3 regions of the Streptomyces sp. NPDC093097 genome follow, and region 3 is predicted to be linked to each of the others. Evidence: riboswitches for the same ligand, from Rfam matches in the RefSeq annotation. Region 3 holds a riboswitch; each other region holds the start of a gene.

Region 1 (9,874 bases), on a different contig from region 3:
GAACAAGACCGCCGAGGTCTGGATGCGCCGTGCGGCCGCCCTGGGCAACGAGTGTGCCGCCGATTTCCTCCGCCCTGTGCCTGACCACACTATGGAAGACGCAATGGAGTACTTCCAGGACTATGCCGAGCGAGGTGAAGGCCTGGACGCAGCCAACCCCGGGGTACTTCTCGAAGAGGACGACCGCCCCGACGAGGCCCGTACCTGGTACCTCAAGGGCTACAAGGACGGCGACGCCTATGGCGCGTTCCGCCTCGCCGAGCTGTACAAGAAGTGCGGCGACGAGGCCGAGGCCACGGCCTGGTACCGCAAGGCGGCGGCCCTGGGGCACCCCGGGGCCAGGAGTGCCCTCGGGGAGGCCCGGGCCCCGGAGCCGGGCGAGTCCGGCGATCAGAGCAAGTGATCCGCCTTGCCCGCTTTGATGTCCCGGACGAGCGAGCGTAGGGCTTCTATGGAGTCGGTGAGGTAGTGGTCTTCGTTGCCGCTGACGGCGATGTAGCCGTTGCCGTCGGTATCCGAACCAAGGCGGAAGCAGGAGTTGCCCTCGCCGCAGAACGGTTCTTCCCAGGTGATCTCGGATGTCATGGTCTTCTCCTCAGAGGTGGTGCGCGATCTCGCGAATGAAGTCACGGGACTGCTCCGGCGACAAGGTCAACCGTTCCAACCAGTCGAGCTGGGCCCGATATTTCGCCAACTGCCCGTCGGCGTAGAGGAACTCGGGGCCGTGTGAGCTGTCCACTTGGACCGTGTCGAGCTGCGGAACCGGCCCTTCGGCGTACATGGCGTTCTGGCCGGCGCCTGGGAAGGCTCCTTGCACGAAAGGAATGACGAGGAGAACGACGTTCTGCCGCTCCGACATGGCCAGCAGATGCTCAAGCTGGTCGCGTACAACCTTGCGGCCACCGAACTCCATCCTGAGGGCTGCCTCATGGATGAACGCCACGTAGGACGCCGGGTCCTCGCGCGTGATCACCTGTTGGCGCTCGGCGCGATGCGCGAGCCGTAGCGCAATCTCGTGCTCGGGCAGGGACGGTACGACGACCCGGAACACGGACAGCGCATGATCCGGCGTCTGAAGCAGCCCCGGGATGTGCACGGTGTTGGCCACGCGCATGCGTACGGCCTGGTCCTCCAACTCGGCGATGTCGAGGAGTCCTTGCGGCAGGCTGCCCCGGTAGCGCTCCCACCAGCTGTCGCCGCCAGGCTGCGCCATCGCGACCAGCGCCTCGATGTACTTCTCGTCAGTGCAGCCGCAGTTGCACGCGAGCGTACGCAGGCGCTCGGCGCTGATGCCGCGCACGCCGCACTCCATATTGGAGATCTTGCCGCGGTCCACGCCCAGCAGGCCGGCAGCGTGTTCCGCGGACATGCCCGCTGACGTGCGGAGTCTCCTCAGCTCGCTTCCCAAGCGCTTCTGTCGTTCGGTGGGGATCGTCCTGGGCGGCATGCCATTCCCTCCAAGCAAGGTCGCTCAAGTCTGGTGCCAGGAGGGTGGGTTCACCAATCCGTGGTCAAAACGCCGAGACGTGTGGCAATTTTACCACCGACCCCCTACGTTCAGTATTGCGCCAGCAACACACCGCAACCGCCGGAAGCGCACCGCGCGAGCGTGCCCGCCTGCCCTGGGGTGGGTGCGCCCGCGTCCAGGGAGGCAGGCCACCGGCGCGGCCGGAGCGCGTACCTACCGCGTGCCTCCTGCGCACGCTCAACTACCCGACGTCAGTGAGGGGTTCCGCCATGCCCGTCATTCCGTTCCTGCCACCGTCCGCGCCGCATGCGTCGAACCTGGACAAGCTCTGCGTGCCCGCCGTTCCCGCGCGTTGGACGTTCCCCGCGACCGCCGAGTCCGTACGCCGCGCCCGGTGGGCCGTGGCCGCGGCGCTGCCCGCCGCATGCGCCCCGCAACTGGCCGACGACCTCGTCCTGTTGACCTCGGAACTGGTCACCAATGCCGTGCGGTACGGGGCGCTCCACGGTGAGGAGGACGACCACCTCGTCGAGCTGTTCCTCTGGCCCGCCGACGGATACTACTGGCTGGCGGTGTCCGACCCCGGGGACGGCCGCCCGGTCGTCAGGGAGTCCGGCCCGGACACCGGTTGCGGCGGCCGGGGGTTGGTCCTCGTGGACGCCGTATCGGCTGCCTGGGCGGTGGTGCCGCGGCTCCCGTGCGGGAAGTCCGTCGTCGCCGGTATGCCGCTGGACTAGGAGAGACGCCGCCGTACTGCGAAGAGGGGCCGTACTGCGAAGAGGAAGGGAAAGGGGCGCGCAGGGCGCTCAGGTCAGCGGGCCGGAGAGGCCGGGTGTCCGCGTGGCCCGCGTCCTGCGCGCCCACTCCGCTGCCCACACCACCACCACGGCCCCCGCCAGCCCCGCTCCCAGGGCGCAGACGCCGCCCCAGCCGGCCAGGCCCCAGACCATCGACGTCAGGGCCGAGCCGGCCGCGCCGCCGGTGAAGTAGCTGGTCATGTAGGCGGAGTTGAGGCGGTTGCGGGCCTCGGGGCGGACGCCGTAGACGAGGTTCTGGTTGCTGACGTGCACGGCCTGGGCGGCGAGGTCCAGGATGATCACGCCGGCCAGCAGCGCCGCCAGCGACCAGGTGCCGCCCGCGCCGCCGATCGCCAGCAGGCCCCAGGAGCCCAGCAGCAGGAACGCGGCGATGCCGGTGACGCGGTGCGCCAGGCCCCGGTCCGCCAGCCGTCCGGCCGTCGAGGCGGCGAGCGAACCGGCCGCGCCGACCAGCCCCATCAGCCCGATCGCCGACTCCTGCCAGCCGTACGCGGGGCCCGACAGCAGGAACACCAGGGCCGTCCACAGGACGCTGAAGCCCGCGAAGGTCAGGGCGCCCAGCGCCGCCCGCCAGCGCAGCACCGGTTCCCGTACGAACAGGGTCAACGTCGAGCGCAGCAGGGCGGGATAGCGCAGCCCGACGTGGGTGCGGAGGGTGGGCAGGCGGAGCCGGAGCAGCACCGCCATCAGCAGCATCAGGGCGGCGTTGACCCAGTAGACCGTGCGCCAGCCGCCGAGTTCGGCCAGCAGACCAGCGGCCGTGCGGGCCAGCAGGATGCCCAGCAGCAGACCGGTCATGACGGTGCCGACCGTCCGGCCGCGTTCGGCGGGTGCGGACAGCGTCGCGGCGAACGGCAGGACGACCTGGGCGGCCACGGAGGTCAGGCCGGTCAGGGCGGTGCCGGCGAGCAGCAGCGCGCCGTTCGGGGCGCTCGCCGTCAGGGTCAGGAAGGCGGCGGTCAGGGCGCAGAGGACGACCGCGAGGCGGCGGCGCTCGATGAGGTCGCCGAGGGGGACGAGGAGCAGCAGGCCGAGGCCGTAGCCGGTCTGGGCGACGGTGACGACGAGGGCGGCGGCGCCGGTGGACAGGTGGAGGTCGCGGCCTATGACGTCGAGGAGGGGCTGGGCGAAGTAGTTGCCGGCGACCGCGAGGCCGGTGGCGACGGACATCAGCAGGAGGGTGCCGCGGCCCAGTCGGGGCGTTGCCGCCTCCGCTCCGGGGGCGGTGTCCCCTCCGGGGCCCGTTCCCGGGTCCGTTCCCGGTCCGGTCGGTCCGGCCTCTTCTCGCGGCGGCGTGGTGGTTCTCATGGGGTCAAGGGTCGGGCCCGGACCGCCCATCGGTCCAACGCATAGTTTTCATCGCATCGATCGCGATACGAGATGGACGGACAGGGGCGGTCGTCCGCCTACGATCGCGCGCATGGAGCTCCAGCAGATGCGCTATGTCGTCGCGGTCGCCGAGACCGGAGGGTTCACCCGGGCCGCGGAGCGCTGCCAGGTGGTGCAGTCCGGGCTGAGCCACCAGATCGCCCGGCTGGAGAAGGAGTTGGGGGCCCGGCTTTTTGACCGGACCAGCCGCAGCGTCCGGCTGACCGCCGCGGGGGAGGCCTTCCTTCCGGTCGCCCGGCAGACGCTCCAGGCGGCCGAGCGGGCGCGGGCGGAGGTGGCGGCGGCGAGCGGGACGGTGCGCGGGCGGCTGGCGGTGGGGGCGATCTCCACCGTCAGCGCCGTCGACCTCGCCCGTGAGCTGGGGGCGTTCCACGTCCGGTATCCCGAGGTGCGGGTCAGCCTCCGGATGGAGATGAGCGAGGCGCTGCTGGCGCACGTGCGGGAGGGGACGCTGGACGTGGCGTTCGTCGGGCTGGTGCCGGGGGCGCGCACGGTCGGGGTGCGGGAGAAGGTGCTGGCGCGCGGGGAGCTGGTCGCGGTGGTGCCGCCGGAGCATCCGCTGGCCGGGCGGGAGTGGACGACGCTGGCGCGGGTGGCCCGGGAGACCTTCGTGGACTTCGCGGCCGGCTCGGCGGCCCGCCGCCAGCGGGACGAGGCGTTCCGGGCGGCGGGGCTCTCGGCGGAGGTGGCCTTCGAGGTGACGACGGTGGAGCTGCTGGCGGAGCTGGTGCGGGCGGGGCTCGGCATCGGCATGGTGCCGGAGGCGTCCGCGCGCCGGCTGGCCGGGCTGCGGACGGTGCGGGTGCGGCCGGCGCCGGAGCGGACCGAGCGGGTGGTGTGGAGCGGGCTGGGGTCGTCGCCGGCCGCGGCGGCGTTCCTGGCGGGGCTGGGCGTGGAGGTGGGGTGAGGGGCCGGGCCGCGTGGGGCGGGTGCGACACCGGTTACGGTCGAGGTGTGCAGCACATGTCCGACGCCCGCCCGGAAGCCGGCCCCGACGCCCGTCCGGAGACCGGCCCCGACGCCCACCCGGAATCCGCCGCCCCCGCCGGTTGCCCCGTGGCCGCGGCCGGCCCGACCCCGGCCCTCTTCTCCTGGCAGTTCGCCGCCGATCCGTACCCGGCGTACGCCTGGCTGCGCGAGCACGCGCCGGTGCACCGGACGCGGCTGCCCAGTGGCGTCGAGGCGTGGCTGGTCACGCGGTATCCGGACGCCCGGCAGGCGCTCGCCGACGCCCGGCTGTCGAAGAACCCGGCGCACCACTCCGCGGCCGCCCACGGCAAGGGCAAGACGGGCATTCCGGGTGAGCGCAGCGCCAACCTCATGACGCACCTCCTGAACATCGACCCGCCGGACCACACCCGGCTGCGGCGCCTGGTCTCCAAGGCGTTCACCCCGCGCCGGGTCGCCGCGTTCGCGCCGCGCATACAGGAGTTGACCGACCGGCTGATCGACGCCATGGTCGAAAGACAGCACGGCGCCCAGCGGGGGAGCGCCGACCTCATCCATGAGTTCGCCTTCCCGCTGCCGATCTACGCGATCTGCGATCTGCTCGGCGTCCCGGCCGAGGACCAGGACGACTTCCGCGACTGGGCGGGCATGATGATCCGGCACGGCGGGGGGCCGCGCGGCGGCGTCGCCCGTTCCGTGAAGAAGATGCGGGCGTATCTGGCCGAGCTGATCCACCGCAAGCGGGCCGACCTCGGCGACGACCTGATCTCGGGGCTGATCCGGGCCTCCGACCACGGTGAGCACCTCACGGAGAACGAGGCCGCCGCCATGTGCTTCGTGCTGCTGTTCGCCGGCTTCGAGACGACGGTCAACCTGATCGGCAACGGCATCTACGCGCTGCTCCGCAACCCCGCCCAGCGGGAGCTGCTCCAGAAGTCGCTCGCGGCCGGCGACACCGACCTGCTCACCAACGGCATCGAGGAACTGCTGCGCTACGACGGGCCGGTGGAGCTGGCGACCTGGCGGTACGCGACCGAGGAACTGACGCTGGGCGGCGCGCGGATAGCCGAGGGGGACCCGGTGCTGGTGGTGCTGGCCGCCGCCGACCGCGACCCGGCCCGGTTCACCGAGCCGGACGTGCTCGATCTCACGCGGCGTGACAATCCGCATCTGGGATACGGGCACGGCATCCACTACTGCCTCGGCGCACCGCTGGCCCGCCTCGAAGGCCAGACCGCGCTCGCGACGTTGCTGACGCGGCTGCCGGATCTCCAACTTGCGGCGGAACCGGACGAATTGCGCTGGCGCGGCGGGCTCATCATGCGCGGATTGCGCACACTTCCCGTGGAGTTCACGCCCGAACCGTCCTGACCAGGGACGGGCCCATAGTTGACGGAACGTCAGCTGCGTGACCAATGCGTGATAAGCGCTACACCGGCTTGTGACAGCGCGTGACCCCGGTTACCTTTCCAGCGGCGATCGGGTCGGCCGGGGGCTGCCGTACGGCGAACCCTCCGACCCCGATCGGCACCTCCAATCGCCGCGCGAAAGGCAACCGCATGCGTTCCGGGAACGGCCGGCACCGTCGCCCCCGACAAGCACCGGCCATCTTTGTCACGGTCGGAGTGACCGGCGCGGGCCTGGCCCTGCCGTTGCTCAGTGCGGGCGGCGCCCAGGCCGCCGACACCACGACGTGGGACCGCGTCGCCCAGTGCGAGAGCGGGGGCATGTGGAGCTCCGCCAGCGGCAACGGCTTCTACGGCGGCCTCCAGCTCACCCAGGAGATGTGGGACGACTACGGCGGCTCCGCCTACGCCTCCCGCCCCGACCTCGCCAGCCGCGCCCAGCAGATAGCCGTGGCCCAGGCGATCCTCGACGACCGCGGCCCCGACGCGTTCCCCAGCTGCGCGCTGGAGGCCGGACTGGCCAAGGGCGGCAGCAAGCCCGGCGTGGACCCGGGCAGCACCAGCCGGCCCGACCCGCGCCCGTCGCCGAGCCACCCCGCGCACGACGACCCGGCGGACGACGCCCCGGCCGCCGGCGACCCCTCCGGCACGGCGGGAGAGCCGGGCCAGGCGGGCCCGGGCATGGACACGCCCACCCTGCCCGGCAGCGGCTCCGGCTCCGACGCGGACGCCGACACCGGCGTCGACGCCCCGGACGCGCCCTCGGCGACCCCGGCCCCCGCGGACTCCGCGTCCCCCTCCGGGCCCTCGTCCGCCGACCCGTCCCCCTCGTCGTCCGGCCGGCCGGCCACGCCGTCCCACGGGGCGCCCTCCGGGACCCCGTCCGCCCACCCGTCGGGCCCGGCGTCCACGCCGCCCGCCGCCGGCAGGCACCGCGGTGCGCCGGAGGACGGCACGGGTGCCGACGGCGGCCGGGACGGCGACGGCGGCCGGCACCCCTCCCGCGGCGGGGACGCGCACCGCACGCCCCCGGCGGGCACCGGCGACTACCGCGTGCGCCCCGGTGACAACCTGTCAGCCATCGCCGAGCACCACGACCTGCCCGGCGGCTGGCCCGCGCTCTACGACCGCAACCGGGATGTCGTCGGCGCCGACGCGGACCTCATCCTGCCTGGTCAGTTGCTCGATCTCGGCCGGACGCAGGGGTAGTTACCGCAGGTTCGGGGCGTTTCGTAAAAGTGAGATATGGCTCTCGTTGCGGGGGATGGGGGAAACTCCGTCCCCCGTTTCCATACCAGTGCCTACCTGCGGAAATAACCTCCCCGGTGATCAAAAACGGTCAACTGGGTTCAGAAGATGGGGTTTGAACACCAAGGGGCTTTTGCTTACGGTCAGGACCGCTCGCCAAAGCGGGCCCTTCGATCGCACGCCGAGTCCTGCCGGCGGTCGGAGTCGACGACGCGCAAGCGCCGAAGGCAGGAGCGGGGGACCCAAGGTAAGTGCCGGCCCCGCCCGCGAAAGCGGGTCAGCCGGCTTGGGGTGAAGCCGCGTGCGCAGCAGTGCACGCGGCCGGGCAGCTCACACGGCCCGAACCCGACAGCTCACCTCGTAGGCGTCGGTGAGGAAACGAACGCACGATGCTGATCAACAAGGGCAAGCACCGCCGCAGCTCCAAGGCCGTCCGCGTCGCCACCCTGGCCGGTGTCGCCGGCGCCGCCGTCGCCGTCCCGCTGATGGGCGCCACCTCCGCTTCCGCCGCCTCCGTCGCCACCTGGGACAAGGTCGCCCAGTGCGAGTCCGGCGGCAACTGGTCGATCAACACCGGTAACGGCTACTACGGTGGCCTGCAGTTCTCGAACTCCAGCTGGGCCGCCGCCGGCGGTACCCAGTACGCGGCCCGCGCCGACCTGGCCACCAAGGCCCAGCAGATCGCCGTGGCCGAGAAGCTCCTCGCCATGCAGGGCCCGGGTGCCTGGGGCTGCGCCGGCGCCGGCAACCTGACCGCCGGTGGCCCGGCCGCCAACGTCGACACCTCCGGCGCCACCGTCAAGAAGAGCCAGGGCACCGAGCTCCGCAAGCAGACCCAGGGCGCCGAGGTCCGCAAGCAGACCCAGGGCACCACCAAGAAGTCCGCCCCGGTCCGCGAGCAGTCCCGCCCGGCCGCCCCGCAGGACTCGCACCGCTCCGGTGCCACCTACACCGTGAAGTCGGGCGACACCCTCGCCAAGATCGCCAAGGCGCACGGCACCCACTGGAAGGCGCTCTACGCCGCCAACAAGTCCGTCATCGGCGGCAACCCCAACCTGATCTTCCCGGGCCAGCACCTCAGCATCTGAGCCTGACCCGCAAGAGCTGCCCCGCCCCGGCGCGTACCCCCGAGCGCGCCGTGGCGGGGCTTCTTGCGTGCCGCCCCGCCACGGCGTTCCCCGCATAGCGAACACTGCGCGGAAACCTCCCGTGAACTGGGATTTCGGGCTGCTTGCCGGGTTTTTTGGACCCGTGGAGCGGGCCACGGGCGAGCGGATCCGTCCAAGGCCGTTAGGCTCATGCCGAGAACTCCAGACACCTCCGAAGGAGACAACGTGCCGTCCATCGACGTCGTCGTAGCCCGCGAAATTCTCGACTCGCGAGGTAATCCCACGGTCGAGGTCGAGGTCGGCCTCGACGACGGCAGCACCGGCCGTGCCGCCGTTCCGTCCGGTGCCTCGACCGGCGCCTTCGAGGCCGTCGAGCTCCGGGACGGCGACCCCAACCGCTACCTCGGCAAGGGCGTGGAGAAGGCCGTCCTGGCCGTCATCGAGCAGATCGGCCCGGAGCTGGTCGGCTACGACGCGACCGAGCAGCGGCTGATCGACCAGGCGATGTTCGACCTGGACGCCACCGACAACAAGGGCTCCCTGGGCGCCAACGCCATCCTCGGCGTCTCCCTGGCCGTCGCGCACGCCGCCTCCGAGGCCAGCGACCTGCCGCTGTTCCGCTACCTCGGCGGCCCGAACGCGCACGTCCTGCCCGTGCCGATGATGAACATCCTCAACGGCGGCTCGCACGCCGACTCCAACGTGGACATCCAGGAGTTCATGATCGCGCCGATCGGCGCGGAGTCCTTCTCCGAGGCGCTGCGCTGGGGCGCGGAGGTCTACCACACCCTCAAGAAGGTCCTCAAGGAGCGCGGCCTGTCCACCGGCCTCGGCGACGAGGGCGGCTTCGCCCCCAACCTCGGCTCCAACCGCGAGGCCCTGGACCTCATCCTGGAGGCCATCAAGCAGGCCGGCTACGCCCCCGGCCAGGACGTCGCGCTCGCCCTGGACGTCGCCGCCTCCGAGTTCTACAAGGAAGGCAAGTACGTCTTCGAGGGCGAGGAGCGCTCCGCCGCCGAGATGACGGAGTACTACGAGGAGCTGGTGGCGGCCTACCCGCTGGTCTCCATCGAGGACCCGCTGTTCGAGGACGACTGGGCCGGCTGGAAGGTCATCACCGACAAGCTCGGCTCCAAGGTCCAGCTGGTCGGCGACGACCTGTTCGTCACCAACCCCGAGCGCCTGGCCCGCGGCATCGAGGAGGGCTCCGCCAACGCCCTGCTGGTGAAGGTCAACCAGATCGGTTCGCTGACCGAGACCCTGGACGCCGTCGAGCTGGCCCAGCGCAACGGCTTCAAGTGCATGATGTCGCACCGCTCCGGTGAGACCGAGGACGTCACCATCGCCGACCTCGCCGTCGCCACCAACTGCGGCCAGATCAAGACCGGCGCCCCGGCCCGCTCCGAGCGCGTCGCCAAGTACAACCAGCTGCTGCGCATCGAGGAGATCCTCGACGACGCCGCGGTGTACGCGGGCCGCAGCGCCTTC
Region 2 (9,874 bases), on a different contig from region 3:
TTCACCGACGGGGTGACCGAGGCCCGCGACCGGGCCGGCGACTTCTACGACCCGTCCGTCCGGCTGCGCGGCAGCCACTTCAACGGCCCCGACGACCTGCTGGACGTGGTCATCGAGGACGTCGCCCGGTACACCGGCGGGGCACCCGCCGACGACATGGCGCTGCTGGCGGTCGAGCGGCCCCTGGAGACGTAGGGCGGGGTCGGCGGGTGTTCGGCAGGGCCGGGGGCGGGCGGGCTCGGCGGCGGGTTCGGTGCGGCGCTCAACGACGGCCGAGGGCGGGGCCGGCCCGCGCCGCCCGCCCTCGGCCCCCTGTGCGGCCGTCACGGCCCGCACGGGGCCGCTGGAGCGCCTACGGCCACGCGGACCGGAGCCAGTGCACGCTCTGGCCGTGCGGGCCCGTCAGGGCGACCGGGCGCTCGTCCACGGCGAGGGTCAGCAGCAGGCCGTCCTCGGGCCCCAGGGACCGGTGTTCCGGCGCGGTGATCCACGGCAGCACGCTGTGGTGCTCCTGGGAGATCCAGTGGCCCCCGCCGTTCCGTTCGGCGAGCAGCGACCGCACGAGGCGGGCGAACTCCTCGCGCCGGGCGGGCGGAAGGTAGTTCAGCACCGAGCTGTGGAAGACCACGAGCGTCGCCTCGGGCGGCGCCTGGGCGGCCAGCGCCGGCAGCTCGTCGACCAGGTCGCCGCGGACGAGGACGGGGCGGGGTGCGGTCCGCACCGCCTCGACGGCCGCCGTGAGCCGCGCCGCACGGGCCTCGTCGCCCGGCCAGACCAGGGCCCGCAGCCAGCGGAGGTCGTCCGCGTTCCCGACCGGGTCCAGCGGGTCCAGGTCGATGCCGCCGCGCCAGACGATCTCGGGCAGGTCGCCGGGCAGCGCCGCCGCACCGCCGTCGTCGCCGGGCACCGACCCGCTGGTGCGGCAGGTGAACGTGAGGGGGGACTCCGGTGCGCCCCCTTCGACGGCGGCGCTCCCGTGAGGGCCGCCCGTCCCGCGGCCCGCCTCCTGGACGTACCGGTAGCGGTACCGGTCCGGGTGCAGGCACAGCCCCGCCGACGTCCCGACCTCCAGGAGGGCCAGCGGCTGCGGCAGACGGGCCAGCAGCGGCAGCAGCGCGGCGCAGCGGGCCGGTTCGTTGGTCTGGGTGGAGCGCCGCACGATCACCGAGCGGACCTCATCCCAGTGCCGGACCGTCCACTCGCGCCAGCGCCCGTAGGCCACCGCGCCGCGCGGCCCCAACTCCGCGTGCGGGCCGTCGAGATAGCGCACCGCGGCGAGCAGCAGGTTCGGCTGCTGCTTGTTGCCGGCCGGCAGCGACCCCGAGAGCAGCTCGCAGAACTCGTCGTCCTGGCCGATCCGGGCGGTCAGCTCCTCGTGCGCGTCGGACCGCCCCCGCGCCTGTTGCCGGGAGAACTCCCGGTACCGATCCGCCACTTCCTGTGGGGTGTTGACGACGTTCCCGGTGTTCGTGACGTTGACGACCATGAGGCGACGTTACCGTCCTCACCCTCAGTGATCACGAGGCGTCCCTCCGCATAACAACTGACACACAATCATCGCGAGATCGTTTGGCGCGATGACGCCAACTCGCCCTGTTTGCGGCCGTACTGGGGGCAAAAGTCCACGCCAGGGCTCTTTGGGAGGGCGTGCGGAACCCCCGGGGATTCGTGGGAACGCTTGGATTTCCGCCGTCGTCTCTATTACTGTCCGATAACGGAGCGCGGTCGTCCCAGCCGTCGCAAGTGGCGGCGCCGCGCGCCGACGCCGAATCCCGTACGCACTTTTCCGCACCGCCAGAACGACCCTTGAGCCACCCCTGCACACGCCGGCCTCCCGCCCTGCCCGACCCGTGTCCACGACCCGCGTCGAGCCGCCCGGATCGACCGGTTTCGGGGAGCCTGCCGGATCCGCCTGGGATTGCCGGGAATTGAGTGGAGGGAACCGGGGAACCACCCTCTTGGGGTGAATCGGGCGCCTCCCGCCAGGCGGTGCCCGTAGGAGACCTTCCTGCTCCGAACCCGTCAGCTAACCCGGTAGGCGAGAAGGAAGGAAAGGAGTGCGCCCCCGTGGCGTCCAATAGGCCCGCCCCTCACGCTCCATCCGGCTACGGAGTCGGCGGCCCCGCCGACTTCGGCGGCCCGATCGGCTTCGCCGGCCCCGCCGGCCACGCCGCCCCCATTGGTCCCGGCGGCCCCGCCGAGCCCGGTGATCCCGTCGCGGAACCGGCCAGCGGGGCGCCGTTCGGCGCGGCGCAGCGCGGTGGAGTACCGCTCGACGGGGGGCAGCATCGTGCCGACCCGTCCCATGTCCCCTTCCCCTATGGAGAGTTGCCCGACGGGCGGCCGTCGGGTGACGGCTCGCTGCCCCCTGAGGGGACGCCCCAGGGGGCGTTGCCCGGAGGCGAGCCGGTCCACCGTCCCGAAGGGGACGGCGCCGGGGCGGAGTGGGTCTCGGGTGACGCGGTGGGCGTCGACGAGGAGACCTTCCGTTCCCTGCGCGGCAAGCACCGGGTGGCCAGGCAGCGCGGCAGCGGCCTGGCGCGCGGCGGTACGGCGCTGGGCGTCGGCGTGATCGCGGCGGTCGGCGCGAGCGGAGTGGCCGCCGCCGAGGGCCGGCCGCCGGTGCCGATCTCGATGCCGGACCCCGGCGGTGCGGCCGACGACGCCGCAGCGCACACCCCGGCGGCCGCCCCCCCGGCCACCACCGCGGACGCCTCCGCCCCCGCCGCCGCCCACCCCCGGCCCGGCGACACCACCCAGGGCACGGGCCCGGCCGAGGCGCTGCGCCACCGCATCCTCCAGCAGGGCGGCGGCCCGCAGGAGTCCGGAGCGCCCGAGGAGGAGGTAGCCGGCGGGCAGGCCGTCCAGGACGCGCCGGTGGGCCATGGCGCCGAGGAGCCGACCGCGACGGCGGAGAAGGCGACCGGCGAGGCGCCCGCGACGGCGGCCGCGGCCCCTGCGGCCGGCCAATCCGCCCACCGCGCAACGGACTTCGTCGCCCCGGTCGCCTCCGCCGCCCTCGCCACCGGCTTCGGGCAGATCAGCAACCGCTGGGCCGCGGACCACACCGGACAGGACTTCACGGCCCCAACGGGCACGCTGGTCAGGGCGGTTCACGACGGGACGCTCACCCAGGCCGGCTGGACGGGCGCGTACGGCTACCGCAGCGTCCTCACCCTCGACGACGGCACGGAGCTCTGGTTCTGCCATCTGTCCTCCCTGGTCAGGGCGTCGGGCCGGGTCCATGCGGGCGAGGTCATCGGCCGCGTCGGCGCCACCGGGCACGCCGCCACGCCGCACCTCCACCTGGAGGTCCGCCCCCACGGGGGCGCCCCGACCGACCCGGTGTCCTGGCTGCGCGACCGCGGGGTCGGCATCTGAGGACCAGGCCGGCCGCCCACCCCCCCGTGGGCGGCCGACCGCACCGCGGCGCGGAACGGGGAACAACTCCCCCCGAACGGGAAACAACTCCCCTTGCCCCGGCGTTGATAGGACATGAACGCACCACACGCCCAGAGCTCCACCGGCCACCCGCTCGGTTCGCTGACCGTCTCCCGGCTCTGCCTCGGGGGCAACGTCTTCGGCTGGACGGCCGACGAGGCCCAGTCCTTCGCCGTCCTCGACGCCTACGTGGCCGGCGGGGGGAACTTCATCGACACCGCCGACGTGTACTCGGCCTGGGTGCCCGGCAACAAGGGCGGTGAGTCCGAGACCGTCCTCGGCAACTGGCTCGCGTCCCGCGGCAACCGCGACGACGTCGTGATCGCCACCAAGGTCGGCGCCCACCCCGACCACAAGGGCCTGTCCGCCGCCACGATCAAGGCCGCCGTCGACCAGTCCCTGGCCCGGCTCCGCACGGACCGCATCGATCTCTACTACACCCACTACGACGACGAGTCGGTCGAGGTGGGCGAGTTCCTCACCGCCCTGGACGACCTCGTCAAGGCCGGCAAGGTCCGCGAGATCGGCGCGTCCAACATCTCCGCGCGGCGCCTGGAGGAGTCGCTGGACTTCTCCGCGCGCGAGGGCGTGGCCCGTTACGTGGCCCTCCAGCCCCACTACAACCTGGTCTCCCGGGACACCTACGAGGGCGAACTCGCCGAGGTGGCCGCCCGCAACGGCGTCGCCGCCGTCCCGTACTACGCCCTCGCCTCCGGCTTCCTGACCGGCAAGTACCGCCCGGGCGGCAGTGTGGACAGCGCCCGTTCGGAGAAGGCCGCCGGATACCTGGCGACCGACCGCGGCCGCCGCGTCCTCGCCGCCCTCGACACCGTCGCCGCGGCCCACGGCGCCGAGCCGTCCACCGTCGCCCTCGCCTGGCTCGCCGCGCAGCCCACCGTCGCGGCCCCCATCGCCAGCGCCCGCACCGTCGCCCAGCTCCCGGCCCTCCTGGCCGTCGACGGGCTGACCCTCACCGATGCCGAGGTCGCCCTCCTCACGGAGGCGTCGGCCTGACAGAAGCACCGGCCTGACGGAGGCACCGGCCCGACGCGGCCGAGGGGCCGGCCCGCACGGCCCGGCAGCTCGGCCCTGCGCTCCGGGGCCGTCGGCCGCGCGGAGCCGGCCTCAGCCGCGCCGGTCCGCCACCGCCCACGAGGCCAGCGCGACGCCGCCGGCCACCGCGAACACCGAGGGCCACGCCCCGATCTTCTTGGCCAACGGGTGCGACCCCGCGAACGCAGCCACATAGGCACCGCTCAGCGCGACGGCCGCCTTCGTACCGGCCTTCTGCTGCCAGCCCCAGGCCGCCACCGTTCCGGCGGCCGCCAGCGCCACCCCGCCCAACGGCCGCTTCTTGGTCCACCGGGCCACGCCGTAACCGCCCACCAGGCCCGTGGCCGCCACCAGGCTCGTCGGTACCCCAGCCATCGCAGATCCTCCCTTTCACGGACAACTTCCACGAGCCTACGCGCGGCCCCCGATCCGCGGGGAGGCACGGTCGCGTGGGGGTGGCAGCCGTCCTGTGACGGGTCTCGACCGCAGCGGGAGGGGAGTGCGGGGCCCGGGGGCGATCAGCGCGGGGCGCGGGGCGGTGCCGCGGCCGGGCGCGGTGTCTCCGGGGCCGGGCAGGGGGCCGGCGCGGTCGGGTCGGGGGCGTCCCGGGGCGGGGCGGGCGTCGCCGTTCTGCCCGCCCATGCCTGGAGGAGTGCCGGGCCCGCCAACGGCCGGTAGTGCCACAGGCGTTCCAGGAGTTCCCGCTCCCGGGCGGCGAAGTCCGCGGCCGGGCCCGCCAGATGGGCGCGGCGCCGGTGGAAGGAGAGCGCGGTGGCCAGGGCGCCGTAGGCGGTGACGGCGCGGGCGGCGGCCGGGCCGTGGGTGCGGCGCGCGAGGTCGCGGGCCAGCGCGCGGGTCTTCAGGGAGGACAGCGCGGTGGGCTCCGGCGCGGCCAGCCAGCCGGCGGCGGCGTACGGCGCGAGGTAGCTGCGGATCGAGCACAGCTCCTGCTGGCGGGCCCAGAGCGCCAGCCAGGTCAGGGTCAGCAGGACCGGGACCATGAAGACGCCGTAGACGGTGAGGAAGCCGGCGTCGCCGAGCGCGGAGGCGGCGTTCCACACGCCGTGCAGCAGGACCGCGGTGGCCAGGCCGAGGAGGACGAGCGCGGCGCGGGCGCCGCGGCGGCGGGGATAGCGGGTCGCGGCGATGCCGAAGGCCAGGCCGGTGAGGATCGTGAAGAGCGGATGCGCGAACGGCGAGACCACGATCCGCACGAAGAAGGTGCCGGCCGTCTGGGAGTCCAGGCCGGAGTGCCCCATGGACTGGTCCTCGCCGAAGGCGCTGCCCAGATAGAGGATGTTCTCGGTGAACGCGAAACCGGTGGCGGTGATGCCGGCGATCACGATGCCGTCCGTGATCCCGTCGAAGTCCCGGCGGCGGAAGCGGTAGAGGAGGGCGATGGCGGCGGCCTTCACCACCTCCTCGACGATCGGGGCGATCACCGTCGAGCCCCAGGCCTCGGCCTCGGTCGGGGACGCCGAGGCGAGGTTGTTGGCCAGCCAGTCGGTGGCGAAGCCGTTGGCCAGCACCGCGACCAGGGTGGCGGCGCACGCCCCCCAGGCGAAGGCGAACGCCAGGTTCCGCCAGGGCTCGGGCTCGATGCGGTCCAGCCAGCAGAAGGCCGCGATCAGCAGCGGCACCGGGAAGACGGCCAGCCCGACGCCGACCAGGAAGCCCTCGGTGCCGGTCTGGCGCCGGACGATGCCGAGGATGAGCACGCCGGACAGCGCGAGCAGCGCGGCCAACGCGACCGCCCGGACGGTCCGGCTGCGCCAGGGTGCGCCCCGGCGCCGGGGCCCGGGGCGGGCCTCGGCGGATGTGTACGGCGGCGGGCCGGCTGAGCGCTCGGGGAGCGGCGGCGGGGACGGGTACACCCATCGACCCTAACGAGGGGGGACGGTGCGGGCAGGTGAGTTTGCCGGTCCCGGGGGAGCGGCCCCCGAGGGGCCGCGGCCCTCAGGCCCGGCGGCGGAAGAGCAGGTCGCGGACGACGTGGCCCTTGTCCAGGCCCTGGCCCTCGAACTTGGTCAGCGGCCGGAAGTCCGGCCGGGGCGCGAAGTCCGGGTGGAGGTTCTGAAGCGTCGGCTCGGCGGAGAGGACCTCCAGCATCTGCTCCGCGTACGGCTCCCAGTCGGTCGCGCAGTGCACCAGGGCGCCGGGCGCGAGCCGGGTGGAGGCCAGCGCCACGAACTCCGGCTGGATCAGCCGGCGCTTGTGGTGGCGCTTCTTGGGCCAGGGGTCCGGGAAGTAGACGCGCAGGCCGGCCAGGGACGCCGGGGCGAGCATCTCGCGCAGCAGGATGATCGCGTCACCGTTGGCCACCCGGATGTTGGACAGGCCGTTCCGCTCCGCGAGACCGAGCAGATGGCCCTGGCCCGGGGTGTGCACATCGCAGCCGAGGATGCCGGTCTCCGGCGCCGCGGCGGCCATCTGCGCGGTGGCCTCGCCCATGCCGAAACCGATCTCCAGGACGACCGGCAGCCCGTCGAAGAACGCGTCGAGGTCGAGGCGGGAGAGCCCGTCGATGTCCACGCCCCACTTCGGCCAGAGCCGGCGCAGCCATTCGCCCTGGGAGGCCGTGACGCGGCTGCGGCGGGGCTGGAAGGACCGGATCCGCCGCTCGTGGTGCGAACCGGCGGGGTCGGCCGCCGGCCCCGTCCCGTCGGGGAACATCGGCTTGCCGCGCCGGGGCACGGCGGCCGAGGCGGCGGTGGCGCCCAGGGGGCGCGTCCCGTCCGTCCCGGCGGCCCGGGAGGCGGTCGCGGTGGCGGTCATCGCGGCGTCCGCGCCCGTGGCGGCGGCATCGGCGGCGATGGTTTCGGGGGTGGCGGGGTTCTCGGACACAGTGCGTCGATTCTACGGACGACGCCGCGAGGGGCGGGAATGTCGCTCGTCACGCCCTCGGTCCGGCGGCCCGGTGGGCCCCTGCCCCTCGGCGGCCCCGCCCGTCCCCGACGGCTCCGTCACCTCCCGAGGCCCGCGGCCCCCGCCTCGCCCGCCGGTATGCCCAGCAGCCGGGTCACCCGCCGGGCCACTTCCCGGCCGATCGGGAGGGAGGCGGTGGCGGCCGGGGACGGGGCGTTGAGGACGTGGATCATGCCGGGGGACTCGGTGAAGAGGAAGTCGTCGACGAGGGTGCCGTCGGGGAGGACGGCCTGGGCCCGCACACCGGCGGGCGAGGGGAGGAGGTCCTCGTCCCGGGCGTCGGGCAGCAGCCGGCGGACCGCGTCCGCGAAGGCCCGGCGGGACAGCGAGCGGTGCAGCTCGCCCGCGCCGTGGCGCCAGTGGCGGCGGGCGATCCGCCAGGAGCCGCGGAAGGCGAGCGTCCCGGCGAGCTCAGCGGGGCGGACGGTGCGCCAGTCGTAGCCCTCGCGGGCCAGCGCGGGGACGGCGTTCGGCCCGATGTGGACGGAGCCGTCGATGCCGCGGGTCAGATGCACGCCCAGGAACGGGAAGGCCGGGTCGGGGACCGGGTAGACCAGGCCGCGGACCAGGGCGGCGCGCTCCGGGGCGAGGGTGAAGTACTCCCCGCGGAACGGCACGATCCGCATGCCCGGCGCGTCGCCGGCCAGCCGGGCGATCCGGTCGCAGTGCAGTCCGGCGCAGTTGACCAGGGCGCGGGCGCGGTAGACCGCGCCGCCGGCGGTGCGGACCGCGACCCGGCCGGGGCGGCGGCCGATCGCGGTGACCTCCTCGCCGAGGACGACCCGCGCGCCGTCCTCCTGGGCGAGCCGCGCCAGCTCCCGGGCCACCGCGCCGAAGTCGCAGATGCCGGTGGTGCCCACGTGGATCGCGGCCAGACCGCGCACCGCGGGCTCGTGCTCGGCGATCTGTGCGGGGCCCAGCTCCCGCACCGGCAGGCCGTGCTCGCGGCCGCGCTGGATGAGGCCGTGCAGCCGGGGCAGTTCGCCGCGGTCGGTGGCGACGATCAACTTGCCGGTGACCTCGTGCGGAATGTCGTGCTCCGCGCAGAACCCGACCATCTCCGCCGCCCCCTGGAGGGCGAAGCGGGCCTTGAGCGAGCCCGGCGGGTAGTAGATCCCGCTGTGGATCACGCCGCTGTTCCGCCCGGTCTGGTGGCGGGCCGCGCCGGGCTCCTTCTCCAGGACCACGACGCGTATGCCGGGCGCGGCGCGCGTGAGGGCATGGGCCGTGGAGAGCCCCACGATCCCGGCACCGATCACCAGCACATCGCAGTCGTACGCCGCCACTGCACCTCCCCAACCGCATGACCGCCGGCCCGCCCGTCGCCGCGGGCCCGCGCGTCATCGCCGACGCCGTAGTCCATCATGACGGGCGGCACCGACAATCCGCAGTGAGCCGTCCTGACCTGCGACGGCGGGCCCGCGGCGGCGGTGCTCGCGCCGGCGCTCCCGCCCGCCGCCGCTACGCCGGCGCCGCCAGCAACGGCCGGGCCCGCTCGCGGAGTTCGACCACGCGGGGCTCGTCCCCGTACGGCTCCAGGCGGTGCAGCAGATCGCGGACGTACTCCGTGGTGCGGGCGGACGAGATGCGGCCGGCGACCTCGACGGCACGGGTGCCGGCGGCGCATGCCGCGTCCAGATTGCCGGACTCCAGTTCGGCGACCGCGGACACCACGAGGCGCAGCCCGTGCGAGCGGACGAACTCCTCCGTCGGCCGGGAGAGCGCCTGCTCGGTGAAGCGCCGCACCTGACGGGGCAGCCGCAGGTCCCGGTAGCACTCGGCGGCGTCGGCGGCGAAGCGCTCGTAGGAGTAGAAGTCCAACCAGGACGGGTCCGGGTCGCCGCTGCGGGAGCGCTCCAGCCAGCCCTCGGACGCCTTCAGCGCCACCTCGCAGGCGCGCGCCTCGCCGGCCTTGGCCTGGGCCCGCGCCTCCACCAGGCGGAAGAAGCTCATGGTGCGGGCGGTGGCCAGACCGCGGTTGCGCTCCAGGGCGGCCTGGGCCAGGTCGACGCCCTCGTCGGCGAAGCCCCGGTAGGTCGCCTGGAGGGACATCGACGCGAGCACATACCCGCCCAGGGGGACGTCGGCGGCGGCGCGGGCCAGCCGCAGCGCCTGGATGTAGTACCGCTGGGCGGCCTCCTGTTGGCCGGTGTCGAAGGCCATCCACCCTGCCAGGCGGGTGAGTTCGGATGTCGCCCCGAAGAGCGCGCGGCCCACCTCGTCGCTGTACGAGGCGAGCAGCAGCGGCGCCGCGTCCACCCGGAGGCACTCCGGCACCATGGACGAACGCCAGTCCCCGCCCCCGTACTTGGAGTCCCAGCGCCGGGCATCCTCGGCCGCCTCGCGCAGCTTGGTGACATCGCTGTGGCCGACGTGCTGCGGGACCCCGGCGTCGCCGGCGGCCGCGGCGTCCTTGTCCCGCGCCTCGGCCGTCTCCCGCGCCACCGAACTGTCG
Region 3 (9,874 bases):
CTCCCTGGAGGACGCGCGGGCCTTCTTCCGCACGTACTACGCGCCCAACAACGCGGTGCTGTCCATCGTGGGCGACATCGATCCCGAGCAGACGCTGGCCTGGGTGGAGAAGTACTTCGGCTCGATCCCCTCGCACGACGGCAAGCAGCCGCCGCGCGACGGCAGCCTGCCCGAGACCGTCGGCGGCCAACTGCGCACCGTCGTGGAGGAGGACGTCCCCTCCCGCGCCCTGATGGCCGCCTACCGCCTCCCGCACGACGGCACCCGTGAGGCGGACGCCGCCGACCTCGCGCTCACCGTCCTGGGCGGCGGCGAGTCCTCCCGCCTGTACAACCGCCTGGTGCGCCGCGACCGCAGCGCCGTCGCCGCCGGTTTCGGCCTGCTGCGGCTGGCCGGCGCGCCCTCGTTGGGCTGGCTGGACGTGAAGGCGTCCGGTGGCGCGGAGGTCCCCGCCATCGAGGCCGCCGTCGACGAGGAGCTGGCCCGCTTCGCCGAAGAGGGGCCCACCGCCGAGGAGATGGAGCGCGCCCAGGCCCAACTGGAGCGCGAATGGCTGGATCGGCTCGCCACGGTCAGCGGCCGCGCCGACGAACTATGCCGCTACGCCGTCTTGTTCGGCGACCCGCAGCTCGCGCTGACCGCCGTCCAGCGCGTCCTGGAGATCAGCCCGTTGGAGGTGCAGGCGGTCGCCAAGGCCCGGCTGCGCCCCGACAACCGCGCCGTGCTCGTCTACGAGCCCACCGCGCAGACCGACGCCGCCGGCACCGAGGAAGAGGAGGCGGCCAAGTGACCGACGCCACCACCCCCGCAGACGCCCCCGTGAGCTCCATGCAGTTCCATCCGCAGCCCCGGGGCGGTGCGCCCAAGCCGTGGGCCTTCCCGGCGCCCGAGCGCAGCCGGCTGGCCAACGGGCTGACCCTGCTGACCAGCCACCGCCCCGGCCAGCAGGTCGTCGCCGTGGAGATCAACCTCATCGCTCCCCTGGAGACCGAGCCCGAGGGCCTCGACGGCGTCGCCACGATCATGGCCCGGGCCTTCTCCGAGGGCACCGACAAGCACACCGCCGAGGAGTTCGCCGCCGAACTGGAGCGCTGCGGCGCCACCCTGGACGCGCACGCCGACCACCCCGGTGTGCGGGTCTCCCTGGAGGTCCCGGCCTCCCGCCTGCCGCGCGCCCTCGGGCTGCTCGCCGACGCGCTGCGGGCCCCCGCCTTCCCGGAGGGCGAGGTCGAGCGGCTGGTGCGCAACCGCCTCGACGAGATCCCGCACGAGCTGGCCAACCCGGCGCGGCGCGCCGCGATGGCGCTGTCCAAGGAGCTGTTCCCGGCCACCTCCCGGATGTCCCGGCCCCGGCAGGGCACCGAGGAGACCGTCGCCCGGATCGACGCCGGCGCCGTCCGCGCCTTCTACGACACGCACATCCGGCCTGCCACCGGCACCGTCGTCATCGTCGGTGACTTCACCGGCGTCGACCTGGACGCGGCACTGGCCGACACCCTGGGCGCCTGGACGGGTTCGACCGTGGAGCCGCCGAAGCCGTCGCCGGTCGCCGCCGACGACACCGGTCGCGTGGTGATCGTCGACCGTCCCGGTGCCGTGCAGACGCAGCTGCTCATCGGGCGGGTCGGCGCCGACCGGCACGACCAGGTGTGGCCCGCCCAGGTGCTCGGCACGTACTGCCTGGGCGGCACCCTCACGTCCCGTCTGGACCGGGTGCTGCGCGAGGAGAAGGGCTACACCTACGGGGTGCGCGCCTTCGGTCAGGTCCTGCGCTCCTCCGCCCCGACCTCCCCGGAGGGGGCCACCGGCGCCTCCCTGCTGGCCATCAGCGGGTCCGTGGACACCGCGTCCACCGGGCCGGCCCTCCAGGACCTGTGGACGGTGCTGCGCACCCTCGCGGCGGAGGGGCTGACCGACGCCGAGCGCGATGTCGCCGTGCAGAACCTCGTCGGCGTCGCCCCGCTGAAGTACGAGACCGCCGCCGCCGTCGCGGGGACCCTCGCCGACCAGGTGGAGCAGCAGCTCCCGGACGACTACCAGGCGCAGCTGTACGTCCGGCTCGCGGAGACCGGCACGGTCGAGGCGACCGCGGCGGTCGTCAACGCCTTCCCGGTGGACCGGCTGGTGACGGTCCTGGTGGGTGACGCGGCGCAGATCGCCGAGCCCGTCAAGGCGTTGGGCATCGGCGAGGTGACGGTCGTCAGCGGCTGATCCCTGCCCTGTGGCGGGGCGTCACCCGACGGTTCGTCACCTATCGACAAAGCGGCTCCCGTGGCGGTCACTTGCCACGGGAGCCGCTGTGCGTGCGTGCCGCGAATCCGCGGCCGGCCCGGCGCACGGGTTCTGCTTCTCGGCCGTCGTGGCCCGCGCTGTGGACGGGCGGTGCCGCCCGATCCGTTGCGGTTGTTGCCCGATTCGAGTGTGGCGAACCCCACAAAAAACAGGTTCTGTTTGGCGATCGAAAGTTGCCGCGTTTAGCGTCGGGGCGGCTGTTCGTCACAAGTCCGCCACAACAGTGGCACCGGACAGCCATCGCCGAGTCCCCGTATGGCGTGAGCCAGGGGAGCCGGGGACCCACACGTCCCTGGGGTGAATCGGACCCCTTTCCGGAGGAGTCCGTAGGAGACCTTCCTGCTCCGAACCCGTCAGCTAACCCGGTAGGCGAGAGGGAAGGAAAGGACCAGCCCGTACATGGCGTTCACCCGTGCCACCGGGAAGCACCGCCGCGCGAGCCGCACCGCTCGCACCACCCGCAACCTCGCCGGCATAGCCACCCTCGCGGCCTCCGGAGTCGTCGCCTCCGTGGCGTCGCCCGCGCTCGCCGCCACGGGCGAGTCGACCTCCCACGACACCGGCCTCCAGCACGCCGTCGAGTTGGGTGACGAGCTTGCCGTCCACCTCGAGGCCCAGGCGGACGCGCAGCAGGCGGTCGCCGAGGTCAACGCGGCCAGGGCGAAGGCCGAGGCCGAGGCCAATCGGCTGGCCGAGGGAGCGAAGAAGAAGGCCGAAGAGGCGAAGAAGAAGGCCGAAGAGGTGCGCGCGGCCAAGGCGCGTGCCGCCCGCGAGGCCGAGCGCAGGCTTCTGAACGCCTTCGTCGCCCCCGTGACCGGCTCCTACGTCTCCACCGGGTACAAGGCGTCCAGTGGCCTGTGGTCCTCGGGTAGCCACACCGGTATCGACTTCCACGCTGCCTCCGGTACGCCGGTCCACGCCGTGGGCGCGGGCACCGTCGTCGAGGCCGGCTGGGGCGGTGCGTACGGCAACAACATCGTGATCAAGATGAACGACGGTACGTACACCCAATACGGTCACCTCTCGTCCTTCGCCGTGTCGGTCGGGCAGACGGTCACTCCGGGCCAGCAGATCGCCCTCTCCGGCAACACCGGCAACACCACCGGCCCGCACCTCCACTTCGAGGCCCGGACCGGCCCCGACTACGGCTCGGACATCGACCCGATCGCCTACCTCCGCGCGCACGGCGTCAGCGTCTGATCCTCCCGCAGCCTCTCCGCCGCATCGCCGTCCCCCTGGAGCCCCGGTCCGCCACCCTGGCGGGCCGGGGCTTCGGCGTCTCCGTGGGGCACCGGCGTTCCACCCGCCAGGTTCCCCGCACATGTCGGCCGAAAAGCACCGTCGGCGAATTTGCGACGTTCCGCAGGGGAATCCCCTCGCGTCGAATAGGGTCGATGAATGTCGCCGAGCGGCGGCGTTTTCCCGGTATTACGGCGGAGGCGCGGACGATGCGAGGCCACCTTTCCACGCATGCGGTGTGCACGGCGATGAGGGGCGATATCGTCTCCGGCATGCTCACGCCGGGGAGTCGACTTGTCGAGGATGTCCTCGCCGCGCGGTACGGCGTCTCCCGGGTCCCGGTGAGGGAGGCGCTGCGCACCCTCCAGGCCGAAGGCTTCGTCACCACCCGCCACCACGCGGGCGCCTGCGTCGCCGAACTCACCGAGCAGGAGGCCGCCGACCTCCTCGACATCCGCGCCGTCATGGAGCCGCTGGGCGCCGCCCGTGCGGCCGCCCGCCGCACCACCGCCCATCTGAAGGTGCTGCGCGGCCTGGTGCGGCTCGGTCAGCAGCGAGCCCGCCACGGCCACCCCGGCGACCTGTGCCAGCTGGACGGCTGGTTCCACGAAACCCTCGCCCAGGCGGCCGGCAGCCCCAGCCTGACGGCGCCCCTCATCCAGCTGCGACGCAAGATCGAGTGGACGTATGCCGTCGAGCCACCCGCCCACGTCACCGATTCGTGGAACGAGCATGGCGCCGTACTTGACGCGGTGGCCCGGCGGGACGCGGAGCGGGCGCGCGCCCTGATGGCGGCGCACATCGAACGGTCGCTCCCGGCGTACCGGCTGCGGCGCCCCGCTTCCGTCGTGCGGGAGTCGAAACATCCCGTCAATGTGGTGCGCGCCCGCATTTAACAATCGCCCCGTATACATCGAGTGAGATATTCGGGAATTCCCGATGTGCGGAACGAAGGCGGGGCGGGGTGCCCGACGTGCGTTTCTGGCGCCGTTCGCCGAATTTCGCAGAATTAGGGCGGACGCGGATTCCGGTCGGGGGGAGAGAGGGATGCTCGAAATTGCCCCCACGGTGATGCCGGAACTTGCTGCCCTTGATGCGTTGCGTCACCGGGCCGCGCTCCGGCGGTGTGATGCCATCCCGTGAACGCGATGTCCTCCCCGTCGGCGCGACACCCGCCGACAGAACGGCCCCGCCGCGGCAGCCGGATGTACCGGTTGCCGCGGCGGGGTCGCGTCTGCTGGGTCCTGGACGGGGCGCGCCGCCCCGCAGGTCCTTAAGGTCAGACGGTCTCGGGAAGCTCCTCAAGGCCCTCCGCGACGAGTTTCGCCAGGCGGTCGAGCGCGGCTTCGGCGCCCTCGGCGTCGGAGGCCAGCACGATCTCCTCGCCGCCCTGGGCGCCCAGGCCCAGGACCGCCAGCATGGAGGCGGCGTTGACGGGGTTGCCGTTCGCCTTGGAGATCGTTATCGGGACACCGGAGGCGGTGGCCGCTCGGACGAAGATCGACGCGGGGCGAGCGTGCAGCCCCTCGGCCCAACCGACATTGACGCGGCGCTCAGCCATGGTGTTGCCCTTCAAAGTCGCGACTGTTGTCTAGACCAGTCTCTCACGCTGCCAGGAGTGGTTCCGCAGCCCTTCGTCATGATTTTTCATGCGGACTGCCGCCCTCCTTTCAGGCCGTTCGTCCCGGCGCGAGGAGCCCCGGGAAGCCGAGCGTACGCACGTCGAGCCGCTTGTCAGTGGCCCGCCGTACGCTGTCCGCATGCAGACGCCGCCGGATCATGCGTACCCGACTCACTGGGAAGCCGACGTGGTGCTGCGCGACGGTGGGACGGCGCGCATCCGGCCCATCACGCCTGCCGACGCCGAGCGGCTGGTCTCCTTCTACGAGCAGGTGTCGGACGAGTCGAAGTACTACCGCTTCTTCGCGCCCTACCCGCGCCTGTCCGACCGCGACGTCCACCGGTTCACCCACCACGACTACGTCGACCGGGTCGGCCTGGCCGCCACGGTGGGCGGCGAGTTCATCGCCACCGTCCGCTACGACCGGATCGACGCGCGCGGACTGCCCGCCAAGAGTCCCGAGGATGACCAGGCGGAAGTGGCCTTCCTCGTTCAGGACGCCCACCAGGGCCGAGGTGTCGCCTCCGCCCTTCTGGAGCACATCGCCGCCGTCGCCCGTGAGCGCGGCATCCGCCGGTTCGCCGCCGAGGTCCTGCCCGCCAACACCAAGATGATCAAGGTGTTCACGGACGCCGGGTACACCCAGAAGCGCACCTTCGAGGACGGCGTCGTCCGCCTGGAGCTCGACCTCGAACCGACCGAGCAGTCCATGGCCGTGATGCGCGGCCGCGAGCAGCGGGCCGAGGCGCGCTCCGTCCAGCGCCTGCTCGCCCCCGGCTCGGTCGCCGTCATCGGCACCGGCCGCACCCCCGGGGGCCTGGGCCGCGCCACGCTGCGCAACATCCTCGACGCCGGCTTCACCGGCCGGGTGCACGCCGTCAACCACGCCTTTCCCGAGGACCTCCGCCGCCTGGAGCCCGAGGGCGTGCCGGCCGCCCGTACGGTGCGCGACATCCCCGACCCGGTCGACCTGGCGGTCATCGCCGTCCCCGCCCCCGCCGTCCCCGAGGTCGTCCGCGACTGCGGCGAGCACGGCGTCCAGGGCGTGCTGGTCCTCTCCTCCGGCTACGCCGAGGCCGGCCCCGAGGGCCGCGAACGGCAGCGCGCCCTGCTCCGCCTGGCCCGCTCCTACGGCATGCGGCTCATCGGGCCCAACGCCTTCGGCCTGATCAACACCGCCCCCGACGTCCGGCTGAACGCCTCACTCGCCCCCCAGGCGCCCGGCGCCGGCCGGATCGGCCTGTTCACCCAGTCCGGTGCGATCGGCATCGCGCTGCTCAGCGGACTCCACGAGCGGGGCCCCGGCGACGGCGGGATCGCCGGCATCTCCGCCTTCGTCTCGGCAGGCAACCGCGCCGACGTCTCCGGGAACGACCTCCTCCAGTACTGGTACGAGGACCCGCACACCGACGTCGCGATCCTCTACCTGGAATCCATCGGCAACCCCCGCAAGTTCGCCCGGCTCGCCCGCCGCACCGCCGCCGTCAAACCGGTGGTCGTCGCCAAGGGGGCCCGGCACCACGGCACCGCTCCCATGGGCCATGCCGTCCCCACCGTCAGCGTCCCCGACAGCACCGTCGCCGCCCTCATGCGCCAGGCCGGCGTGATCCGCGTCGACACGGTCACCGAACTGATCGACGCCGGGCTGCTGTTGGCCTCCCAGCCGCTGCCCCAAGGGCCGCGCGTCGCCATCCTGGGCAACTCCGAATCGCTGGCCCTCCTGGCCTACGACGCCTGCCTCACCGAAGGGCTGCGTCCGCAGCGCCCCCATGTCCTGCGCTCCGCCGCGACCCCGGAGGACTTCCGCGCCGCCCTCGCCCAGACGCTCGCCGGGGACGGCTGCGACGCCGTCGTCGTCACCGCCATCCCCTGGGTGGGGGAGGAGGACGCCGCTCCCTTGGGGGGCAGTGAGGGCACCGCGCTCGCCGCCGCCCTGCGCGCCGCGGTCGCCGCCGCCCCCTCCAAGCCGGTCACCGTCGTCCACCTCGCGATGGACGACCTGGCCGCGACGCTCGCAGCCCCGCCCGAGCCCCACGCCCCGCACGCGCCCGACGAGCCCGCTTCCCCCGGCCCGGACGCCGCCCCCGAGCCCCAAGGGCGCCCCCTCGCCCCGCCCCGGCCACCGCATCCCCCGACCCCGCCCCGCCCTCCGGCGCCCCCGTCCGCACGCGATCAGGCACCCGCCCCGGAGGCCCAGCCCCGCCCCCGCCCCCTCCGCATCCCCGCCTACCCGGCAGCCGAGCGCGCCGTCCGGGCCCTCGCCGAGGCCGTCCGGTACGCCGCGTGGCGCCGGGCGGCAGCCGAGCCGGGCCGGGTGCCCGAGTACGACGACATCCAGGAGGCGGCGGCCGGCGCCGACGTCGAGCGGCTGCTCGACCGCCTCACCACGGGCGTCGCCCCCGGCCGCTCCGTCGCCCTGCCCCCGGCCGACGCCGAGGCGCTGCTGGCCCGCTACGGCATCCACCCCCGCCCCACCCTCCCCGCCCCCGACCCGGACGCCGCCGTCCGCGCCGCCGCCCGGCTCGGCTACCCGGTCGCCCTCAAGACCACCGCCCCCCACCTGCGCCACCGAGCCGACCTCGGCGGCGTCCGCCTCGACCTCGCGAGCGAGGCCGAACTCCGCCGCGCCTACGCCGAATTGACCGACTTCCTGGGTTCTCCCACGGTGCTGCGGCCGGTCGTTCAGGCGATGGTGCCGCGCGGCGTCGACACCGTCGTCCGCGCCGCCATCGACCCTGCCGCCGGCGCGGTCCTCTCCTTCGGGCTGGCGGGCGCGCCCTCCCAGCTGCTCGGCGATATAGCCCACCGTCTGATTCCGGCCACCGACCGCGAGGTCAACGAGCAGATCCGGTCGATCCGCAGCGCCCCGCTGCTGTTCGGCTGGCGCGGCTCCCAGCCCGTGGACACCGCCGCCCTGGAGGAGCTGCTGCTGCGGGTCTCCCGGCTCGTCGACGACCATCCGGAAGTGGTCGCGGTGGACCTCGAACCGGTCGTCGTCGCCCCGCACGGCCTGGCCGTCCTGGATGCCTCCGTCCGCCTTGCCAGACCACCCGCCACCACTGACCTCGGGCCCCGCCGACTGCCCGTCTACTGAGGCTCTCGCGCCCCGGTACGCCCCGTAAGATGGACCCCATGGCTAAGACCGGTACGACGACCCAGGGGCTGCGCGCGGCGATCGAGCGCAGTGGCTATTACCCGACGCTCGTGGCCGAGGCGGTGCAGGCCGCGGTCGGCGGCGAGCCGGTGGTGTCGTACCTCGTCCACCAGGAGACGACCTTCGACGCCAACGAGGTCCGCCGCCACGTCACGGTCCTGGTGCTGACCGGCACCCGCTTCATCGTCAGCCACACCGACGAGCAGGCGGCCGACGCCACCTCCCCGTCCCCGTACGCCACCACCTCCACGGAATCCGTCAAGCTCGGCCGGATCTCGTCCGTGGTGCTCAGCCGCGTCGTCGCCAACCCCGAGTCGTACACCCCGGGCCAGCTGCCCCGCGAGGTCGTCCTCACCATCGGCTGGGGCGCCGTCGCGCGCCTCGACCTGGAGCCCGCCAGCTGCGGCGACCCCAACTGCGACGCGGACCACGGCTACACCGGTTCCTCCACCGCCGACGACCTCTCCCTCCGGGTCAGCGAGGCCGGCGACGGCCCGGATTCGGTGCGCGAGACCCTCGCCTTCGCCCAGGCGCTCTCCGAGGCCACCGCGGCCACCAGCGCCCGCTGATGGTCCACACCGCCCCCGCCTGGCCGGAACCGGAACCGCTCGACCCGCTCTCCGCCCCGGTGCCCCGCTACGGCACCGGTTCGCTCGCCGACCTGCTGCCCGCCATCGTTGCCGGCCAGGGCATGCCCGGTGTCACGAGCGCCATGGAGCTGGCCCCCGCCGACCGCGCCTGCGTCTTCCTGATCGACGGGCTCGGCTGGGAGCTGCTGCGCGCCCACCCGGACGAGGCGCCGTTCCTCAGCTCCCTCCTGGGCAGCTCGTTCAACGGCACCGGCCGCCCGCTCACCGCCGGCTTCCCCGCCACCACCGCCACCTCCCTCGCCTCGGTCGGCACCGGCCTGCCGCCGGGCGCCCACGGCCTGCCCGGATACACCTGCGAGGATCCGGCCACCGGCGCGCTGATGAACCAGCTGCGCTGGCGCCCGTGGACCGATCCGCATGCCTGGCAGCCGTACCCGACGGTCTTCCAGCTCGCCGACGCCGCCGGCATCCACACCTGCCAGGTCTCCGCCCCCGACTTCGCGCAGACCCCGCTCACCCGGATCGCGCTCAGCGGCGGCACCTTCCACGGCCGGCTCTCCGGCGAGGAGCGGATGGACCTCGCCGCCGATCAACTCGCCGCCGCCGACCGCTCGCTGGTCTACACGTACTACTCCGAGGTCGACGGCAAGGGCCACCGCTACGGCGTCGACTCCGACGCCTGGCGCGGCCAACTGCTCTACGTGGACCGGCTCGCCCAGCGTCTGGCCGAGCAACTCCCGCCGCGCAGCGCGCTGTACGTCACCGCCGACCACGGCATGATCGACATCCCCTTCGACCCCGAATCCCGGATCGACTTCGACGAGGACTGGGAACTGCGCGCCGGCGTGCGCCTGTTGGGCGGCGAGGGCCGGGCCCGGCACGTGTACGCCCACCCGGGCGCCGCTTCCGACGTGCTCGCGGTCTGGCGTGAGGTGGTCGGCGACCAGATGTGGGTCGCCGGCCGCGAGGAGGCCATCG

Evidence for each region. A riboswitch is a leader RNA that binds a small molecule or an ion and turns the genes downstream of it on or off. The one in region 3 is predicted to bind cyclic di-AMP.
Region 1: another riboswitch for cyclic di-AMP. It lies ahead of ACIQE0_RS14195 (transglycosylase family protein); the one in region 3 lies ahead of ACIQE0_RS28960 (M23 family metallopeptidase).
Region 2: another riboswitch for cyclic di-AMP. It lies ahead of ACIQE0_RS36525 (M23 family metallopeptidase); the one in region 3 lies ahead of ACIQE0_RS28960 (M23 family metallopeptidase).

Annotation. Positions count from the first base shown of each region.
Region 1 is NZ_JBIVOW010000006.1:418,429-428,302, forward strand. Features, by position in the region: gene ACIQE0_RS14155 (tetratricopeptide repeat protein) at 1-403, shown strand, start outside; gene ACIQE0_RS14160 (hypothetical protein) at 391-585, opposite strand; gene ACIQE0_RS14165 (helix-turn-helix domain-containing protein) at 596-1,447, opposite strand; gene ACIQE0_RS14170 (ATP-binding protein) at 1,738-2,205, shown strand; gene ACIQE0_RS14175 (MFS transporter) at 2,275-3,594, opposite strand; gene ACIQE0_RS14180 (LysR family transcriptional regulator) at 3,707-4,582, shown strand; gene ACIQE0_RS14185 (cytochrome P450) at 4,639-5,994, shown strand; gene ACIQE0_RS14190 (transglycosylase family protein) at 6,249-7,238, shown strand; cyclic di-AMP (ydaO/yuaA leader) riboswitch at 7,487-7,659, shown strand; gene ACIQE0_RS14195 (transglycosylase family protein) at 7,667-8,365, shown strand; gene eno (phosphopyruvate hydratase) at 8,576-9,874, shown strand, end outside.
Region 2 is NZ_JBIVOW010000036.1:12,946-22,819, reverse strand. Features, by position in the region: gene ACIQE0_RS36535 (PP2C family protein-serine/threonine phosphatase) at 1-195, shown strand, start outside; gene ACIQE0_RS36530 (DUF2332 domain-containing protein) at 353-1,486, opposite strand; cyclic di-AMP (ydaO/yuaA leader) riboswitch at 1,891-2,056, shown strand; gene ACIQE0_RS36525 (M23 family metallopeptidase) at 2,068-3,381, shown strand; gene ACIQE0_RS36520 (aldo/keto reductase) at 3,496-4,455, shown strand; gene ACIQE0_RS36515 (hypothetical protein) at 4,567-4,869, opposite strand; gene ACIQE0_RS36510 (PrsW family intramembrane metalloprotease) at 5,013-6,368, opposite strand; gene trmB (tRNA (guanosine(46)-N7)-methyltransferase TrmB) at 6,451-7,338, opposite strand; gene lhgO (L-2-hydroxyglutarate oxidase) at 7,458-8,705, opposite strand; gene ACIQE0_RS36495 (MFS transporter) at 8,881-9,874, opposite strand, start outside.
Region 3 is NZ_JBIVOW010000020.1:52,502-62,375, reverse strand. Features, by position in the region: gene ACIQE0_RS28970 (pitrilysin family protein) at 1-790, shown strand, start outside; gene ACIQE0_RS28965 (pitrilysin family protein) at 829-2,211, shown strand; cyclic di-AMP (ydaO/yuaA leader) riboswitch at 2,524-2,679, shown strand; gene ACIQE0_RS28960 (M23 family metallopeptidase) at 2,692-3,492, shown strand; gene ACIQE0_RS28955 (GntR family transcriptional regulator) at 3,741-4,427, shown strand; gene ACIQE0_RS28950 (HPr family phosphocarrier protein) at 4,811-5,092, opposite strand; gene ACIQE0_RS28945 (GNAT family N-acetyltransferase) at 5,292-8,246, shown strand; gene ACIQE0_RS28940 (DUF5998 family protein) at 8,285-8,875, shown strand; gene ACIQE0_RS28935 (alkaline phosphatase family protein) at 8,875-9,874, shown strand, end outside.